Regions from separate parts of the Sinorhizobium sp. M4_45 genome, predicted to be linked through region 1. Evidence: riboswitches for the same ligand, from Rfam matches in the RefSeq annotation. Region 1 holds a riboswitch; each other region holds the start of a gene.
What was found. Region 1 has a riboswitch for cobalamin ahead of bluB (5,6-dimethylbenzimidazole synthase). Riboswitches for the same ligand answer to the same signal wherever they lie in the genome.
Positions count from the first base shown of each region.

Region 2: another riboswitch for cobalamin. It lies ahead of CN933_RS07595 (aromatic ring-hydroxylating oxygenase subunit alpha); the one in region 1 lies ahead of bluB (5,6-dimethylbenzimidazole synthase).
Region 3: another riboswitch for cobalamin. It lies ahead of CN933_RS10880 (ABC transporter substrate-binding protein); the one in region 1 lies ahead of bluB (5,6-dimethylbenzimidazole synthase).
Region 4: another riboswitch for cobalamin. It lies ahead of CN933_RS24850 (energy-coupling factor ABC transporter permease); the one in region 1 lies ahead of bluB (5,6-dimethylbenzimidazole synthase).

Region 1 covers NZ_NWVE01000001.1:840,863-845,478, reverse strand. The annotation lists gene CN933_RS04265 (DUF2865 domain-containing protein) at 1-712, shown strand, start outside; gene bluB (5,6-dimethylbenzimidazole synthase) at 1,246-1,929, opposite strand; cobalamin riboswitch at 1,975-2,184, opposite strand; gene CN933_RS04245 (SDR family oxidoreductase) at 2,225-3,046, opposite strand; gene CN933_RS04240 (phytanoyl-CoA dioxygenase family protein) at 3,110-4,303, opposite strand; gene CN933_RS04235 (LacI family DNA-binding transcriptional regulator) at 4,401-4,616, shown strand, end outside.
Region 2 covers NZ_NWVE01000002.1:405,274-409,889, reverse strand. The annotation lists gene CN933_RS07600 (FAD-binding oxidoreductase) at 1-963, opposite strand, end outside; gene CN933_RS07595 (aromatic ring-hydroxylating oxygenase subunit alpha) at 960-2,204, opposite strand; cobalamin riboswitch at 2,318-2,520, opposite strand; gene CN933_RS07590 (DUF6656 family protein) at 2,841-3,437, shown strand; gene CN933_RS07585 (L-threonylcarbamoyladenylate synthase) at 3,503-4,477, shown strand; gene CN933_RS07580 (FAD-binding oxidoreductase) at 4,524-4,616, shown strand, end outside.
Region 3 covers NZ_NWVE01000003.1:125,422-130,037, reverse strand. The annotation lists gene CN933_RS10890 (TRAP transporter permease) at 1-1,664, shown strand, start outside; gene CN933_RS10885 (DUF1850 domain-containing protein) at 1,661-2,035, shown strand; cobalamin riboswitch at 2,198-2,427, shown strand; gene CN933_RS10880 (ABC transporter substrate-binding protein) at 2,597-3,664, shown strand; gene CN933_RS10875 (FecCD family ABC transporter permease) at 3,661-4,616, shown strand, end outside.
Region 4 covers NZ_NWVE01000010.1:160,364-164,979, reverse strand. The annotation lists gene CN933_RS24875 (hypothetical protein) at 1-230, shown strand, start outside; gene CN933_RS32045 (EsV-1-7 cysteine-rich motif-containing protein) at 584-769, shown strand; gene CN933_RS24850 (energy-coupling factor ABC transporter permease) at 1,818-2,498, opposite strand; cobalamin riboswitch at 2,547-2,763, opposite strand; gene CN933_RS24845 (hypothetical protein) at 3,282-3,503, shown strand; gene CN933_RS24840 (hypothetical protein) at 4,009-4,200, shown strand; gene CN933_RS24835 (adenylate/guanylate cyclase domain-containing protein) at 4,530-4,616, opposite strand, start outside.

The DNA of each region.
Region 1 (4,616 bases):
CAACGGCTGCTCGGGGGTGCGCGAGGCCTGGGATACCGGAAGCGCCGAAGGCGAGTTTGCGAGCGCCGCCGCCCGGGAAACGGAGGTTCACCGGAACATCCTGAGGGACCTGCCGCCGGACAGCGATGCCTATCCGCTTCTGCTCGACGCCCCCGGGGCAGAGCTTCCGCTCATGGAGCCCGATTTCGTCGGCAGCCTCAGAACCATGTGCGTACGAACATGCGATGGCGCCTTCTTTCCCATCTCCTCGCATGCCACGCCGGCGGACTTCGGTCGCGACGCCGATCTCTGCCGCGCGCGCTGCCCGGGTGCGGAGACGGAGCTCTATTACCATGTGCTCGCAACGGAAGAAGCGGACCGGATGGTTTCGGCAACGACCGGCCGGCCCTACACCGACCTCCCAACGGCCTTTGCCTACCGGGCGCGCGGTGTCGGCTCACCGGGCATCTGTGGCTGCGGAATCCCGGATTCCGCAACGGATGCCAACAGGCAAAAGACAGGCTCTGCCGGAAAGCTCACCGCCGTCAGCCCATCGGTCATTACCATCGGCAGCGAGAGAAAGGCGCCGCCCAAGCCGGTAGAAGAGCGACCCTACGACCCGACCAAAAACAAGGTCCGCATCGTCGGTCCGACTTTCCTTCCGCAGGAAGAGAGCGCGATCGACCTCAAGCATCCGCTTGGGCCGCGATACCAGCCGCTGCAGGACAATTGACAGGCGCCGTTGCGAGCATTCTGCGAGAATCACGCATGTTCTTGATCCAGAGCCCGTTAGAGAGCGACCTTTGCGCGACTGATAAGACGCGCGGCGCTGTGGGAAACTTTTCGGAGGACTGCAATCTCTCCTGTGCTCGTCACAGGGATGAGAGCAGCGCCGCGTCTGCGGCGCGGGAGAGTTCTTTTCAGCCCAAGGACTTGGTCTGGCTGGATTCCTGTGACAAGCACAGGAATGAGGGACCGGGGATGTGCGGCCACTACATCGAAGCGAAACGGGACGCTGTATACGGGCGTGACCCGGGACCTGTCGTGTCGCCTCGCTATCTTCACGGTTTATGAAACGCGCCGAGGGACCGCACCCTCTCTACCCTCATCCCTGTGCTCGTCACAGGGATCCAGCAGCGCCGCGTCTGCGGCGCGGGAGAGTTCTTTCAGCCCAAGGACTTGGTCTGGCTGGATTCCTGTGACAAGCACAGGAATGAGGGTATCGAACAAACCGCGTCGGCCTTAGATCGACCCTAACATCGTGATCTAACGGACACCCCAGCCTTCCTCGAAAACGAGATCTTCGAGCGGCAAGCGCTGCCGCCAGCCCTTCGCGGCGAGTTCCGGCTCCTGGTACAGCTTGTCGACGAAACCCAGGCAAAGCCAGGCAACGATTTCGATATGCTCCGGAATCCCGAGAATCGCCTTGATTTCCCTCTCATGGAAAATGCTGACCCAGCCGACGCCCACCCCTTCGGCGCGCGCGGCAAGCCAGAGGTTCTGGACGGCGCAAACGGTCGAGTACAGATCCATCTGCGGATTATGGGTGCGGCCCAGGACGACCGCTCCGCCGCGCGTCCGGTCGCAGGTCACGCAAATGCTGAGCGGCGCCTTGCGAATGCCTTCGAGCTTCAGCGAGCGATACTTCGCCTGCCTTTCGCCGGAAAACATCTCTGCGGCCTCGTCATTGGCGCGCTGGAATGCCTGCCAGACTTTCTCCCGCGTCTCGTCCTGTCGCACGAGCACGAAGTTCCAGGGTTGCATGAAGCCGACGGACGGCGCCTGGTGCGCCGCAGCGAGCAGTCGCGCGACCAGATCCTCAGGCAGTGGTTCGGGCAGGAATTCGTCGCGCACGTCGCGGCGCGTCTCTATGGCACGATAGACGGCGGCGCGCTCGTCCGGCGAAAAAGCTCCGGCCGCCGCAAGGCAGCCGTTCTGGTCAGGCAGCATCGTTCGATCCCCAACAATGCGGAAACCTCCCGCCGTCCGCGCGGGGCCGGTCTATCTCGCCAGGCCGGTCTTCTGACTTCGGATCATCCGTTCGCGCCGCCTTCCCGAATCACGTGAAGATTCAGTGGCAAAGGTCTGAAAAGATTCAGACCGACTTGGCGCGAACGTCCCCGTCACAGCGCTGGGCACGTGCCGGAACTGCACCGGCTTCCCGATTCTCCCGCCTTCGCGGGCACCTGACGGCGGCATATGGCCATAGCTCCCCTCGAAACGCAAGGCGAGCAAGATGGGAGCTTCAGAGCGGTGCCTCCGGATGAGGCGAGGCGTCATAGGCACCCCAGATCGACTGATCGAAGCAGATGACGGAACCCGTCATGAGGCCGGATTCTGCCGATGAGAGATAGGCGCAGGCACGCGCGACCTCGGCCGGATCTACGAGCCTGCCGAAGGGCTGGCTCGCCGCCGCCTTTTCCAGCCAGTTCGCCGGCGCATCGTGATATTCGCGCTGGATCCGGTCTTCGCCTTCCGAGGCCATCCAGCCGATGTTGAGGCCGTTGACCCGTATCCGGTTGCGCAGGACGGCATAGGCGGTGTTCCTGGTCAGCGTCTCCAGCGCCCCCTTCGACGCACAATAGGCTGTGATGAAGGGCTGGCCCGCCTTCGCCGACATGGAGCCGATATTGACGATCGTGCCCTCCGTCTTCTCGCGCCGCATCACCTTTATCACCTCCTGCATCAGGAAGAATGGCGCGCGCACATTGACCGCGAACATCCGGTCGAAGAGTTCCGGGCTGGTGTCGAGGATCGTGCCCCGGTCGGTAATCGCTGCGGCGTTGACGAGCGCATCGACCCGGCCGAAAGTGCGGTCGCAGGCCGCGACGACCGTTCGGGCGTCCTCCACCCGCTCAAGATCCGCCGGCACGTAGACGACCTTCGAACCGGTCGCCGCGGCGATCTCGGCAGCTTTCGCCTCGCCCTTCGCCGCGTTGCGCCCGCAAATCACGATGCCGGCGGCGCCACGTTCGGCAAAGAGTGCGGCAATCGCGGCACCGAGCCCCTGCGTGCCACCGGTCACGATGGCGATCTTCCCGTCCAGTCGTGCGTGGTCCGTGCTCATCCTGTTCCTCCCTTTGATATGTTGGTGAATATGGCTTCGTGACCGTGCATTGAGCCAGGTGGTTTAGCTTAGCTTTCTCGCCGCCTGATCGGCCAGCGCCTCGGCAAACGCTTCGGCACTCCATTCGCCGGCAAGCGCTTGGTGCATCAGCTGCGCCTGCGTCCTGGGCGCCAGACCGCCAACCGGCGGATCACGATCGAGATTGGTCGGGAATGAATAACCTTCGGCGCACGCGGCAACCGCATGGGCAATTTCGTCCTGCGTGAGCTTGCCGCCGGCCGCAAGGACTTTCAGAGCCGGAAAGAGCACGGCGCACATGTGTTCGCGATCCACCGTTTCCATCGCCCTGCCGAAGGCGGAGGATACCTGCAGAAGATTGGCCACACGCTTGATTCCCGCAGACCGGTTGCTGCCCGCGGCGTGGAAAAGTGCCGGGTTGAAGAATACGATATCGCCCTTCTCCAGCGGCAATTGCACATGGTTCTCTTCGAAATAGGCGCGGAACTCCGGCCGTCTCAAAGCGAGATATCCGGGCAGATACGTCTGGCTATAGGGCAGGAACAGGGTTGGCCCGCTTTCGACCGGCATGTCGCAATGAGCGACCGCGCCCTGGAGCGTCAGGACCGGCGAGAGCCTGTGCACATGCGCCGGATACTGCTCTATGACGGCCGAGGTCTGGAAGCCCAGATGGTAGTCGCGATGCGGCGATTGAGACGCGCCGCCCGGATTGACGCGATTGACCTGCGCCGTCATCTGGTAGTTCGGACCAAGCCATGCCTCACTGACGAGCGCGATGATGGCGTTGGCGTAGTAGGCGGCGAAATTCTCAGGGTTCTTCAGGCAGTGCTTTTCCAGAGAATTCCAGATCCGGTCGTTGGCGCCGGGCTTGGCGAAGTGATCGCCGCCGCCGCTGTTGGTGCGGTGCTGCTCCTCGATGATCTCATCGAAGATGCGGCTCGCTTCGTCGACCACATGCGTATCGGTGAAGGCACGCTTGAAGACCGCGACGCCCGGCCCCGTCGCAAGCACCTCGCAGATCTCCGCAAGCACCGACCGCCTGCCGGCCTGCGTGCCGCAATCACCGATAAGACGGGCGCTGTCATAGATCAGGACGTTCTTCTGGCAGTCTGCCGCGTGCGGATAGTCCGCCAGGCCGACACGGTGCTCGACCGCGGCGCGAAATTCCTCGATATCGCAGGCCGCCTCACTGAGCCAGACGCGTTCCAGACGCGCTCTCGCGGGATTGTCCGTCTTCATCAGTTCTCCTCCTCAAGGACGACGATGATCCGACTATACGGCTTGCCCGCTTCTGATATAGAGCAGGAATCCATCAAAAAGCCATCAGGAGGGATAGGTGGCACATCCGTTTCTCGTCAAGGACATCGCCTTCCAGGCGGGACTCAGTACGGCGACCGTCGATCGCGTCCTCAACGGCCGGAGGGGCGTGCGCCAGCAAACGGTAATGCGCGTCAATGCAGCCATTCGTGAACTCGAGAGGCAGCAGGCCGGCCTTGAAGTACAGGGACGCAAATTTGCCGTCGACGTGGTGATGGAGGCACCGGAACGCTTC
Region 2 (4,616 bases), on a different contig from region 1:
GCAGATGCCGCCCTCGCAGGCGGCCCCGATCCTGACGCCGTTGGCCCGGGCCGTCTGCAGAATCGTCTGGCCGGGAACGGCGGTCGCCTCCTTGCCGCTCATGGTAAAGGTCACCCGCGCCGCACCGGCCCCGGCATCGGCCGCCGGCCCCGCCCGAATTGCAAGCTCCTCGGCCGCCGGCGCCGCGGCGGGCTGGAAGCTCTCCTGGTGATAGCCGGCCATGTCGAAGCCCGCCGATTCCAGCATTGCCCGAACATTGCCCATGAACGGCTCGGGCCCGCAGCAGAAAACGGTTCTTTCCATGAAATCCGGTGCGAGCATCGGCAGCTTCGCCGCGTCGATGCGCCCGCGCAGACCATGCCAGCCATGTCGCGCCTCATGCCCCTCCACGAGGAAGCCGAGATTGAGCCGCGGCATCTGACGCGCGAGAACTTCGAGCTCCGTTCTGAAGAGGAGATCGTCCGGGCGGCGGGCGCAGGAAATGAAGGTGACATCCGTTTCCGGTGCGCAGTCGGCCATCCAGCGCGTCATCGACATCATCGGCGTGACGCCCGACCCCGCTGAAATGAAGAGATACTTTTCACCGGGATGACGGACGAAGCTGAAATCGCCGAGCGGCCCGAACGCCTTGAGCATCATGCCCGGCTTCAGATTGTCGAACATCCAGCGGGTGCCGATGCTTCCCGGCTGCGCCTTGACCGTGACCGCGACCGAAAGCGGGCGCGAGGGCGAGGACGACAGCGTATAGGTGCGCATCACCGGCTCGGCCGAGACGGGCAGTTCGAGTGTCACGAACTGCCCGGGCAGGTAGCGGAACCAGGCCGGCTTGTCGGAGCGGAAGGTGAAAGTCATCACGTCGGCGGCTTCGGCTACGGCCGACGTGCACTCCAGCATGTGCTGACGGTCTCTCCAGGGATCGAGCTCGTCGAAATGGTGAAAGGAGCGAGGCATTTCCATGGTCATGCCACCCGCGAGAGCTGTGCGGCCCCGCCCTGAAGGCGGTCCAGCATGAAGTTCGAATACCACTCGACGAACTGCATGACGCCGCCCTCGTGTTCGGCCGAATATGGACCCGGCTCATAGGCCGGCGAGCGTATCCCGAACGCGTTTTCCTCGACGATCTGCCGGTCCTGATCGTTGGTCTCTGTCCAGACGTGCGTCAGCTCGTCTATCGTATAGTCGACGCCCTCCACCGCATCCTTGTTGACCAGCCATTTGGTCGTAACCTGCGTCAGTTCCGGCCCGAGCGGCAGAACGCGGAAGGTGATCGCATGATCGCCCAGAATGTGGTTCCACGTCGTCGGATAATGGAAGAGGAGCAGTGTACCGATGCCACCGGCGTCAAGCCCGGCGGAGAGCTGCCTGCGTACGGCCTTCTGTCCGGACATCGTATAGCTCTCGGCGCCGTTGATCAGCGGCATTCTCGTCATGCGGAACTGGCCGGTGGGCGCGATCCCGAAAGCGCTCGGAAGGCCCGCCGCCTCGCATTTCTGCCAATGGGCGCCGATTTCCGGGTCGTTCATCGCCCCCTGGACACCGGTTACGGTCGGCGCTTCGGGATAGGTACGGCAGAGTTCCGGGTGATTGGCGGCGCAGTGGTAGCACTCGCGATTGTTCTCCCAGACGAGCTTCCAATTGCCTTTCTCGACGATCGTGCTCTCGAAGGCGACCTTCGTTTCCCCGAGGCGGTGCGGCGCGAGATAGGCCGCGACCGTCTCGCGGAACGGCCGGAAGTCCATCGGTTGTTCGGCAAGGCTGATGAAGATGTAACCGCCGACGGTTTCGCAGTGGATCGGCTTAAGACTGTGTTCGGCCGGGTCGAAGCCCTCGGGCATCTGCCGCGCGAAGAGCAGGCGGCCGTCGAGCTCGTAGGTCCACTGGTGGTAGGGACAGACGAGTTTGGCGGATGAGCCTTTGTGCTGCGTGCAGACGCGCGAGCCGCGATGGCGGCACGAATTGTGCAGTGCCCGCACCGCGCCCTGTCTGTCTCGAACGATAACGACCGGGTAATCGCCGACCTGCACCGTGAAATAGTTCCCCGGCCGCGGGACTTCACAATCATGGCCGATGAACAGCCAATCCTTGTACCAGATCTGTTCCAGGTCCTGGCGATAATAACCAGGATCGACGTAGAAGGCGCGGTCGAGGCTGTAGCCTTCGCGACGGGTCTTCAGCTTGCGCAGCATTTCGGTCTGAATTTCCATGCCCTTATCCTCGTTTTCCGCCGTTTCGGAGAGGCAGGACTGGAACCCGCGCCGGCCGCATGGACCCGCAACGCAATTGGCTCCGATCCGGCTGCCCGCCGCAACCAGCTACGGTCTGTTTCTGCTTCAAGGCTGGTTTCCGGGCTCTGGAGCTGTCCGCAAGGGACCTGCCCGGCGCCTTCCCGGACGCTGTGTCCAGTGGCCTTCTGCCGTGGCTGTTCGCTCCACCACCGTTGCGGGGGCAGCGCCGGGATTTGACCGGCTTCCCAATTCTCCGCCTTCCCTTCGAGGCAGCACCTTGAGTGTCCTCATCTAAGCCTGCGGGCCGGTCCGGCAACTGCCAATAGACGACATCCGATTCCAGAAAGACGACAGCCATTCGCGGCGTAATCGGCACGATTGGCAGACGGATATTATCCATAACAAACAAGGAAGTAGGTGAATCTCCGCGCAGCCGGCGGATTTTTCGGCAGCGCCGTTCATAGCGCGAAGGCGACTGGCCATTTTACGACACGGCCCACCGACACAAGGTCTGATCGATGCCCGCACGGCCGCAAACGAACCAATTCGTTAACTGTGATGATTTACGTTCGCTACCATCAACCCGCTTGCGGACAGGACGGCGCGACGACGCCCATGGCAAAACTCCGATATTACGACGCTGCCGACAAGATGCCGGTCGCACCGGCGAAAGCCAAGGCTCACACCGAGTTCCTGCGGACCGGCCGGATCGATAGACGCCGGTGGATGGCGAACGAGCGGCAGTATCTGAGTTATGCCGAGGTTGCGCAGCAGACGGCGCGGAAGCTGACGACGGCGGGCGAGACGACCCACAGCCGAATCAACGGGTTTCATGCCTCGATGCAGTTCCCGAAGATGGTCTTCCATCGTACGCTCGCCAACAGTCCGCATCTCGGCTACTGCCACGTGACCGCCGCGAAAACCTGCCTCGCAAAGGGACATGAGATCACCTGGTCCTTTTATCTCGCGAACTTCTTCTGCGACCTTGGGAACGAGACCCATTTCTTCGACCGTATCCAGCCGGGCTATTCGCGCATGTATTTCGCCGTCGCGATCGAGCCCGATGCCGGCGAAGGACGGATCGTCGTCAACCGCAACGTGCGCGGCAACGGCCTGATTTTCCGGACGCAGGATCCGAAGGTGGCGCTGAAGAACGTGCTGATGCTCGGCGCACGCGACGAAGCCTTGCGGCGGATCATTCGCAGCCTTTGACCAAGAAAATCGTTCTGTTTTTGCAATCGCTCCGTTAAGGAAGCGACGGAAAGGATCAGAACGCCATGGCCGAAATCATCGACACGCGCATCGAACCGGAGCGGGCAATCGAGACGGCTTGTGCAGTTCTTTCGGACGGGGAACCCGTGGCGATCCCCACGGAGACCGTATACGGCCTTGCCGCCGATGCCACGACCCCCGATGCGATCAGCCGCATCTACGAGATGAAGGGGCGTCCGCGGTTCAATCCGCTGATCTGTCACGTCTCCGATCTGGGGATGGCGGAGGCGCATGTGACCTTCGATCCGGTTTCGAGACGTCTGGCCGAGGCTTTTTGGCCTGGCCCCCTCACGCTGATCCTGCCGCAGCGGCGGGAAAGCACCGTGCACACGCTCGCATCCGCCGGTCTCGATACGCTCGGAATTCGGATGCCCGACGGCTTCTCGCGTCGGGTGATCGCCCGATTCGGACGGCCTTTGGCGGCGCCGAGCGCCAACACCTCGGGCAAGATCAGTCCCACCAGTGCGGCCCATGTGCAGGCGGATCTCGGCTCCAGGCTGAAGCTCATCCTCGACGCAGGCCCGGCCGCGATCGGCCTTGAATCGACCATCGTCAAGGTCGAGAACGGAAAGCTGCGGCTGCTGAGGCCCGGGGGGCTCGACGCGGCAGAGATCGAAGCTTTGACAGGGCTCCCCATCGAGCGCCCTGAGACCGCCGGCGCCGTCATCGAGGCGCCCGGCATGCTCGCCTCGCATTACGCTCCCGGTGCCGCTGTGCGGCTCAATGCCGATGAGGTCCGGAAAGGAGAAGCCCTCATCCGCTTCGGCGGAAAGACACTTCCCGGTGAAGGCGATGCCGCGATCGTTTTGGATCTCAGTCCGGGCGGCAGCCTGCGGGAAGCCGCGGCCAATCTTTTCGATTATATGAAACAGGCGGATGCCAGCGGCGCCGCGACCATAGCTTTCGGCCCGATCCCGAGCGAGGGGCTCGGCGAAGCGATCATCGACCGGCTGCAGCGCGCGGCCGCGCCGCGGGGCTGATGGCCACCGGCACGCTTGAAGCAACCACGTGATCCGAGGCAGGGCCATGACCACCATACTTCCATCTCCCGAACTCATCGCCTCCTTCGTCGACATCGTCGGGCCCGGCAATGCCCTCACCGCACCCGCCGACACGGCC
Region 3 (4,616 bases), on a different contig from region 1:
GCGTGTTCCTGGCCTATTGCCTTTTGGGTGAGTATCTGCCGCCGCCGTTCGACCACCGCGGCTACGACTTTTCGCAGGTGATCGACCATATGGCCTATGGCACGGAAGGCATCTACGGCATCCCGACCTTCGTCTCCTCGACCTATATTTTCCTTTTCATCCTGTTTGGCGCCTTCCTCGAAAAGGCCGGCATGATCCGGCTCTTCAACGATGTCTCGTTGAGTTTGGTCGGCGACAGGCGCGGCGGAGCCGCGAAGGTGGCGATCATTTCTTCGGGCCTGATGGGCACCATTTCGGGTTCCGGCGTCGCGAATGTCGTCACGACCGGGCAGTTCACCATCCCGCTGATGAAAAAGTTCGGCTATCGGGCGGCCTTTGCAGGCGGCGTCGAGGCAACGGCCTCGATGGGCGGGCAGATCATGCCGCCTGTCATGGGCGCGGTCGCCTTCATCATGGCCGAGACGCTCGGCGTCGAATATTACGAGATCGTCAAGGCGGCGGTCATACCGGCGATCCTCTATTTCGCGTCGGCCTTCTGGATCGTCCATCTCGAAGCCGGCAAGCACGGGCTGCTCGGCCTGCCCAAGGACCAGCTGCCTTCGGCCAAGGCGGCAATCCTCGAACAATGGCATCTGATCCTGCCGCTCGCCGCGCTCGTCTGGCTGCTGTTCTCCGGCTATACGCCGCTTTTCGCCGGTACGGTCGGCCTCGCCTTCACCGGCCTTCTGATCCTCGGCAGTTCGCTCGTACTCGGCCTTCCCGCCGGTCTCATACGCATCATCTTCTGGGTCGGCCTCGGGCTGGTGGCGGCCGCCTTCTTCCAGTTCGGCATCGGCATGATCGTCGCAGCGCTGGCGCTGCTGATTGCCGGCAACGCCTTCCTGAAGGGCGGCCGGGAGACCCTGGTGATATGTCGCGACGCGCTTGCCGAAGGGGCGAAGACGGCCCTTCCTGTGGCGATCGCCTGCGCGCTCGTCGGCGTGATCATCGGTACGATGACGCTGACCGGAGCGGCCAATACCTTCGGCCAGTTCATCGTCTCGGTCGGGGGCAAAAGCCTGTTTCTGTCGCTGCTTCTGACGATGGTCACCTGCCTCGTGCTCGGCATGGGCATACCGACGATCCCGAACTACATCATCACCTCATCGATCGCCGGGCCCGCGCTTCTGGAACTCGGGGTACCGCTTATCGTCAGCCACATGTTCGTCTTCTATTTCGGGATTCTTGCCGACCTGACGCCTCCGGTGGCGCTCGCCTGCTTCGCGGCAGCACCGATCGCGCGTGAAGGCGGGCTGAAGATCTCGATCCAGGCGATCAAGGTGGCGGCGGCCGGTTTCGTCATCCCGTTCATGGCCGTTTATTCGCCGGCGCTGATGCTGCAGGATGGCGGCGCGATGGCCGCATCGGTGGGCTATCCGGTTGCCGTCGCCTATATCGTCGTCAAGACCGGTCTGGCGATCGCGCTCTGGGGTGCCGCCGTGGTGGGCTTCGCCGCAGTCCGGCTCGGGGTTTTCGAGCGGGTGCTCGCGGCCGCGGCCGCCTTCACGTTGCTGGCGGCGCTGCCGATCACCGATGAGGTCGGCTTTGCACTCTCCGCGCTCTTCGCCTTCGTGATCTGGCGGCGCGCCCGCCAGGCTGGCCGGCAGACGGCGAAACCGGCATGAGCGCGCTTGCCTGCATCATCGGCGGCAAGGCTGTCGCCGTTGCTGCGGGTGTCTTCACCCTCGGCTGGACCCATTCGGTCGAGAAGACCGAATGGCAGGAGCGTTGGGCCGTCACGGCCGAGGGTCTCGTTCTCGAGGAGGCGCGCGTGCAGGGTTCGGGGGCGGGAATGGAGCCGGGAGACAATGCCCGTCGCCAGGGCCGCTGGTGGGTCTGGAAGCCCGACCTGCCGCCGCTTCCCGAGCTGGTCCTGGCCGCCTCCGGAGCGACCGTCTCCGGCTGGACGCTTTGCGACACCGGCGGCTGCCGCGAACTCGCGGCGCAAAGCCGGGAACCAATCGTCCTGCGGCCATGCGATGGCCCAAAGCCATAATGGCCGATGCCGATCTGGCGGCACCGGTTGAAGGCTCATCGGAACAGTCCGGTACGCTTATGAAATGGTATTACATAACTTTTTGTTGACGAGCGTAATAACATAACATATTGAACCCCTGTGCAGCGGCGTCGCGTTTCACCTTGACCGGAGGCTGCATTCTAAATTAACTGAGCCTGACGGTTCCCCTACCCGTGAGGTGGAGGGGATTAATAGGGAACACGGTGCGGACGACCCAAGAGGGACCAAAACCGTGGCTGCCCCCGCAACTGTAAGCGGATCGTCGTTCATCCTCGTGGCGCCCTGGCGCCAGCCACTGCGCGTTGCGCGGGAAGGCAGATGAGCGATTTCTGTCCGTGAGCCAGGAGACCTGCCGTCAAATCAGATCCAACGTCACGGGCGGGGATGCCCGGAACAGGAGCAAGCCATGACCATCTTTCGCGCCTTGCGGCGCACGCTTTCGTCAGTTTCCCCGAGATCCAGCCGTCACACGTCCGATCGAACCCGATCGGCAGACTGACGATCACGGCCGCATAGCGGCCTCACATTCGGGGACCATTCATGAACAGCTTTTGGAAACGACCGCTCATTGTCGGTCTCATCACCTTTTCCGCAGGCGCAGCGGCTCTTGACCGTCCCGCCTTCGCTGCCGAGACGATCTATCCGCTGACACTCGAGAACTGTGGACGGCAGATCACCTTCGACAAGACGCCGACGCGCACCGTCTCGATCGGCCAGAGCAGCACCGAGATCCTCTATCTGCTCGGCCTTGCGGACAGGGTCGCCGGCACCGCCCTCTGGGTCGGCCCCGTCCTTGAAGGTTACGAGGAGGTCAACGCCAAGGTCGAGCGCCTGGCAGACAACGATCCGAGCTTCGAAAGCGTGCTTGCCAAGAAGCCGGACATGGTGGCGGTGCAATTTCAGTGGCAGGTCGGCCCGGAAGGCGTGGTCGCGCGGCCGGAGCAGTTCGAGGAGCTCGGCATTCCGGTCTACACATCGCCTTCGGATTGCACCGGCAAGGAGAATTCGGCGGCGAGCGACGGCGTGCGCCGGCAGGTCTTCACCATGGATCTCGTCTATCGGGAAATTCGCGAGCTGGCGCAGATTTACGATGTTCAGGACAAGGGCGAGAAGGTCGTGGCCGAGCTGAAAAGCCGAGAAGAGGCGGCGCGCGCCAAGGTCGCCTCGGCCGGGGACAAACTCTCGGCGGTCTTCTGGTTCTCCAGCGCTGCCGATGCCGACCCCTATGTCGCCGGCAGGAACGGCGCACCCGGCTACATAATGGCGGCGCTCCGCATCGAAAACATCATCGACACAGAGGACGAATGGCCGACGGTCGGCTGGGAAACCATCGCCAAGGCCGAGCCGACCATGATCGTTGCCGGTTCCATGGAGCGTCGACGCTACCCGCTCGACAGCCTCGACGCCAAACTCGAATTCCTGAAGACCGATCCCGTGGCGAGCCTCATGCCGGCAGTCGCCAAAGGCTATGTGTTCGACATGGATGCGCAGGCGATGAACCCGACGATCCGCACGATCGAAGGCATCGAAGCGCTGGCGGATGCCATCGCCGAGGCCGGACTTGCGCCCAAGGCTGGGCCGGCTTCCAAGGGTGGGTTCGGCAAGTGAGCCGCGTGCTGACCCTGGCCGGGCGAACGGGGACGGGACGCGTCGGCGCGGCCATCGCCGCGCTCGTGATCCTGTTCGCGGCACTCTGGATGGGCGCTGCGATCGGCGAAACGGCGATCCCGTTCAAGACCGTTGCGCAGACGGTCGCGAATCGGCTGTGGAACGCCGGCTATCCGCTAGCCCCGATCGACGAGGGCATCATCTGGAGCTACCGACTGAGCCGGGCGGTCGTGGCCGCTTCCTGCGGGGCGGCGCTTGCGCTCTCCGGAGCCGTGCTGCAATCGCTGCTGCGCAATCCGCTCGCCGATCCCTATATTCTCGGCATCTCCGCCGGCGCCTCGACAGGCGCGGTCAGCGTCGCCATCCTCGGTGTGGGTGCCGGGATGCTGACGCTGCCGCTCGGCGCCTTCATCGGCGCGCTGGTCGCTTTCGTCCTGGTGAGCCTGCTGGCGGTGAAGGCCGGCCGCGGCACCGCGGCGATCATCCTGGCAGGTGTGGCGGGGTCACAGCTCTTCAACGCACTGACCTCCTTCATCGTCACCAAGGCGGCCACGGCCGAGCAGGCGCGCGGCATCATGTTCTGGCTGCTTGGCAACCTTTCGGGCGTGCGCTGGCCGGATGCCTGGCTCGCCGTGCCGGCGACGCTTCTCGGTCTCGTCGTCTGTCTCTGGCATGCCCGTCCCCTCGACGCGTTTACCTTCGGGTCGGAATCGGCCGCCTCGCTCGGCATCTCGGTCAGGCGAACCTATTTCGCGCTCGTCGGCGTCTCGGCGATGATGACGGCGGTGATGGTATCCATCATCGGGTCGATCGGTTTCGTCGGCCTCGTCATCCCCCATGCGGCCCGCATGCTCGTCGGCGTCCGTCACGGTGTCCTGCTGCCGGCTGCGGCGCTCATCGGCGCCGTGTTCATGATCCTCGCGGACATACTGTCGCGCGTTCTCATTCCCGG
Region 4 (4,616 bases), on a different contig from region 1:
AGTTCCATGCAATCGATCCCAGGATTCTCACTCCGAGCGATATCGAATTGTTGCAGAGCCTGTTCGACGAGGAGATCAAAGCCAGAAGAATGACCTATGATTGTCCTGAGGCGGCCGATCTGGCAGCCAGGCTGATAGAGCTTTATCAAAGGGGCGTCAGGAACAAGGCGAGCATACGCGAAATGCTCAAACCTGCAGCCTCGGGCGAATTGGGTTTCAAGCGCAGTTAGGCCGCCCCTCGGCGCGTGTCGCCCTCCGAAGGCGGCATGAACACGACGGCCATCCTTCTCGATCCACAGCGAGGACAGCGGAGGCGACTGGCGAGCATCGCCAGCGGAAAGTCCCTGCCCCGCGTCGCGACCAGCGTCAGCATGTCGAGATCATAAGTCCAAGTGCACTGGCGAACGGATTTCATGCCTTCGCGGTTACCGAATGCACATCGCGCTTTGAGTTGCCAACCGAGGCTGAATGCATCGCCAATTGTCTCGACCATGGCGATGAGATAATGTAAGAACAAAAGAAGAACAATCAACCGATGCTCGAACTCCCCAAATTCGGGGAGGCGACCACAGGAGGTCGTCCTTTGAGTGACGAACTGGGCGCGAAGCCTCACTACGATCTCGGGCCGTACGTCCACGACTGCGAGCATCCGGGCTGCACCAGATGGGGCAGCTTTGGCTTCGCCGTCGATCGGGCGGAGCCGCACTGGTTCTGCTCTGAGCATCAGCCGGAATGGAAGTCGCGCCATGAGGCACAGCCCCGGCGTTGACTTGGAACCCAACACCCGCTGGGCCTGTTCGGACGGTATCGGGTATCTGCGGCTCGCGGAGCGAAGAACAGATCCGCGGCGCAGCGCACGCTGCGCCGCGAGTGATTTTCGCATTTGGGTGAACCGAAGGGAAACGGCGGGCGGCCAGGTTCAGCAGCCAAAGCACCCTTGAGGAATTCCGGCCGAAGCTCAGATGTTCACGCTGTGGAAACAAGAGCAACAATGGTAGGGAGCTCGGCAGGCTTGACCGGATGTATAATCGGTACCGCATAGAAATGGAATTTGATGAGCTATGGCATGCGGCGCGCTCGCAAAGCGACATGACGAAGCGCGCAAGCCCGACAATGGAGGTGTTTCCGGACAAGCCTGGGCCGGTCATCCGCAACAACGCCTATGACCAGCGCGAACTGATGAACCCGACCGGGGGCATGCCCTCGCCGCCGACGGTTACGCCTGGGACGTGTAGTGTCGTTTCCGCCGCCATCGTCGTCGCCCGGCCACTATCCTTGCCAGCCTTCGCCGAGCGCCTCTTTCGGTTGCTGGCCGTCAAGGTGCCGATTCCGATGGCTTGCGGCCAAGTCCTTGCTCGCACTCCAAGCGATATCTCAGTATCTCGCGGAGACGCCGCATCTCCAGTCTCTCCACAGGCATCCCGTTCCTTCCTCGTCACGTCGAAGGAGAAACTTCACACCAGCAGAACACCCACGCCAGATGCTTTCCGGTGGGAGCGGCATCATCTTGGAATCAGGGGGCGACTATTTCTCGGAATCGGGGGGCGAGATCATTTCGGAATCAGGGGGCGGATTGCCTCGGAATTTGCATCATATCCGACAACCTCATATCCGAGCTGGGCTTGAGTCTGAGGTCTGCAATTTCCGTGCCCATGCCTGAAAATAGATCGGGTCAAAATCGAAATGCCCAATTGAATGACCGATTTTGCGAGCCAGGCGTAGCGGTGGTTACCGGCCCAGTCCGCCGCAGTTCGTGACGTACGGCGCAAGCGGTCCAGCCCGCTTGCGCCTAAAGATGCCTATGGCGTTGATCTTGTTCAGACCGCCTGATGCAATCTAATATTGAACATAGGACCGCGACTGTAGCGGTCGAGCGCCTTTGCACCGGCGAGAACACCCAGATCGATCAGAGGCTCCAGCAGGATAACGCCCATATAGGCAACACCGAAGGAGCTGACGGCCGCGAGGTTTTCGACGCTGAAGCCGTGGCCATACAGGGCCCAGAAGGCGACCCAAGCAACAATACCACTCTGATAGGCCGTGGAAAGCGCCAAAGCTTGCCCGTACTTCAGGTCCACATACGCGGTCCGGGCCGGAATGATCCGCTCGGCGAACAGACTGACCGCCCAAAGGGGCACCAGCAATGTTGTTACGTTCATGCCATATTGCGGCAAATCAAAGGGTGCAAAGAAAAGCCCTTGAAGAAGCAGCCCGGCTGCAAGGCCGATCGCGGCGGCGCCTGCACCAAACAGTAGAAGAAGGGTTGATCCGAGGATAAGGTGGACTTCCGAGACGCCTACAGGATGGTGCGGCAGAACTTCGAAAAAGCAGAAGACCAAAGCCGTTGTGACGATACTGCGTAACGCGAGCGCGCCCGCACCACCGTCGTTGCGAATACTGTCAGTCGCCAACTTGGCGGTGAGCCCGAAAGCCCCTGCGGCAGTGGCATAACTCAACATAATTTTGGCGCCGTCCACGACGCCTGGTTCGATATGCATGTGCTCTCCTTTCCGCACCCACCGTGCGGCATGGCAGTTGTTGAGGCGTATCGCCCGAATCTGATGGCAGGTCTCCTGGCTTGCGGGTCGTAGCTTGGTCCGCCTTATCAGCCGATCCACGGGCCAATGGCATCTCTGGACTTTGCTCGCCGCTCACAGTTGCGGGGGCAGCCACGGTTTTGGCCCCCTAGGGGTCGTCCTCACCGTATTCCCTTTTCATCCGCCTTCCCTCCAGTCGGGCGGAACCATCATCTGAACTGTTATGCTCGCGCCGGCCAAAACACAATGAAGAATGTTCGAAAGCCAGTGCTGTCAAAGGTCCCGCATTTGTCCGCTGGGCCATCCGTTCTCCACCTTGCGCCGAAAGATGATCACGCTCTGCTCAAGTCCGAAAAGAAGTGCAAGAGCCTAGAAGCGGCTGCAAAAGCCTAAGTGCGCGAGCATCAGAAATTCTCCGCCATCGTCTGAACATTTCAAATCACCGCGACTCGATTGCCGGCAGCTCTTCGACGCTCGGCTGCGGTCTCTCGCCGGCTACCACCTTCACCAGTTCGGCCTTGGAATAGGTCCACACGACCGAGCGCCAGGCGAAGAGCGCGTCTGGCGAGATCCGTGCAGATGCAAGCGGGCTAAGCCACACTGGTTAATGGCGGCCGGCGCTCGTCCAGCCTAAACTGACATCGGTCGCTCTAGCCCCTCGCAGGCGGCCGGGAGGCTCGTCACCGGCCGCAGCCCTTGACGAGCCTCGCCATCGATCCACATTGATGGAAATGGGACTGAGACATGGACGATAGCGAACCGAAATGCGCCGGCCGAAACGAGCCGGCTTCTGGCCTCTCAGATATCGCGGCGCACTGCGCGGCTTCAAATTTGATGGACTTTGCAGCGCAGCTCGCAGGCCTGGCCGAGGACCTCAAAGCCCTAGCAGCAAGGCCTATTAAGCCCATACCGGCATTTGCCGAGCCCGACGATCAGCATGAAGGCGAATTCCCCGGCATTATCTAAAAATCGAGCCCCAAGACAGTAACGCGGCAACAAGCACGTACATGGTAGCTCATCCCCTAACATGAGCTCAGCGGTTTCTATAGGCAACCTGTCATAGGGGTGCTGGGCTGGGGCCTGAAGTGACGAAGTAAGATTGGCGGGTACATCCAGTGTCACGCCATCGACGGCAAGACGCGGGTGGTGACGCCGAATTATCTTGTGTCCGATCATACTCGACCGAGGGCGAACGTATGTCGGCCGCGGTAACCACAAGCCGCCTGCACAACGGCATCACGTCGGTTTCGGAGTTGATAAGTTCACCATAAATCTCGATGGCAGCGTTTTCGGAGACAGCATCTTGGCCAAGAGACGTCGCCGCAACCACCTGGCCTCAACTTCACTGCAGATCTTCCGCGCCGGCCACTCATCAGCCATCACGATCAGGCAATAAGTATTACTTAGTTATTTCTTGCTTAATTAGACTTAAGTAGCATAGTCTGACCTCCTTCGCTTTGGGAGGAGCAAGATGGTAGAACGCGTTGAAGCCGAAAAGATTTCCAAGCAAACTTCTACTAAGGTATGGAACATTCACGTTTTTTGCCGGCGGGAACGCTTGCCTCAGGAGGAGGAAAAGCGCCTGACCAGCCTTTTTGGCGATTTCGCTGAGGCTTCGGAGTTGCTTCACAATGCCAAGCGCGCGCCGAGGTGGCGGTACTGAGATGTTGGTGACCACCCGGGGTGCACATCGTACACAGGAGTAGGTGGTAAGATAGGCGGGAATGGCCGACCGCTGCAGACAGTACGCTGTCAGCGTATTTGTGCCGGCAGGCGGCAAATCTCGACTGAGATGCCCACGACGAACCCCAAACAACTCGCAGATAAGCGCAGCACCAGATTAGTCGTCGGCGGGCTCGTTGCCCGTTGCGCGGCTAACCTTGTCCGTAGCGTTTGGATGTCTCAAGCCATCGCCCTAAATTAGTCTAAGTCTAGATCTCATTCGACCTGCCCTTCGCCTAAGGTGCCGAAAATCATTGCCGGGAGTTTCTCTCACCCGAGGAGCTCAAGTACCTCAGGGAAACGCGGGTGACTACGGATCGGGTCGAGATCCGAGTCGTATTTCACCCACCTCTTTGT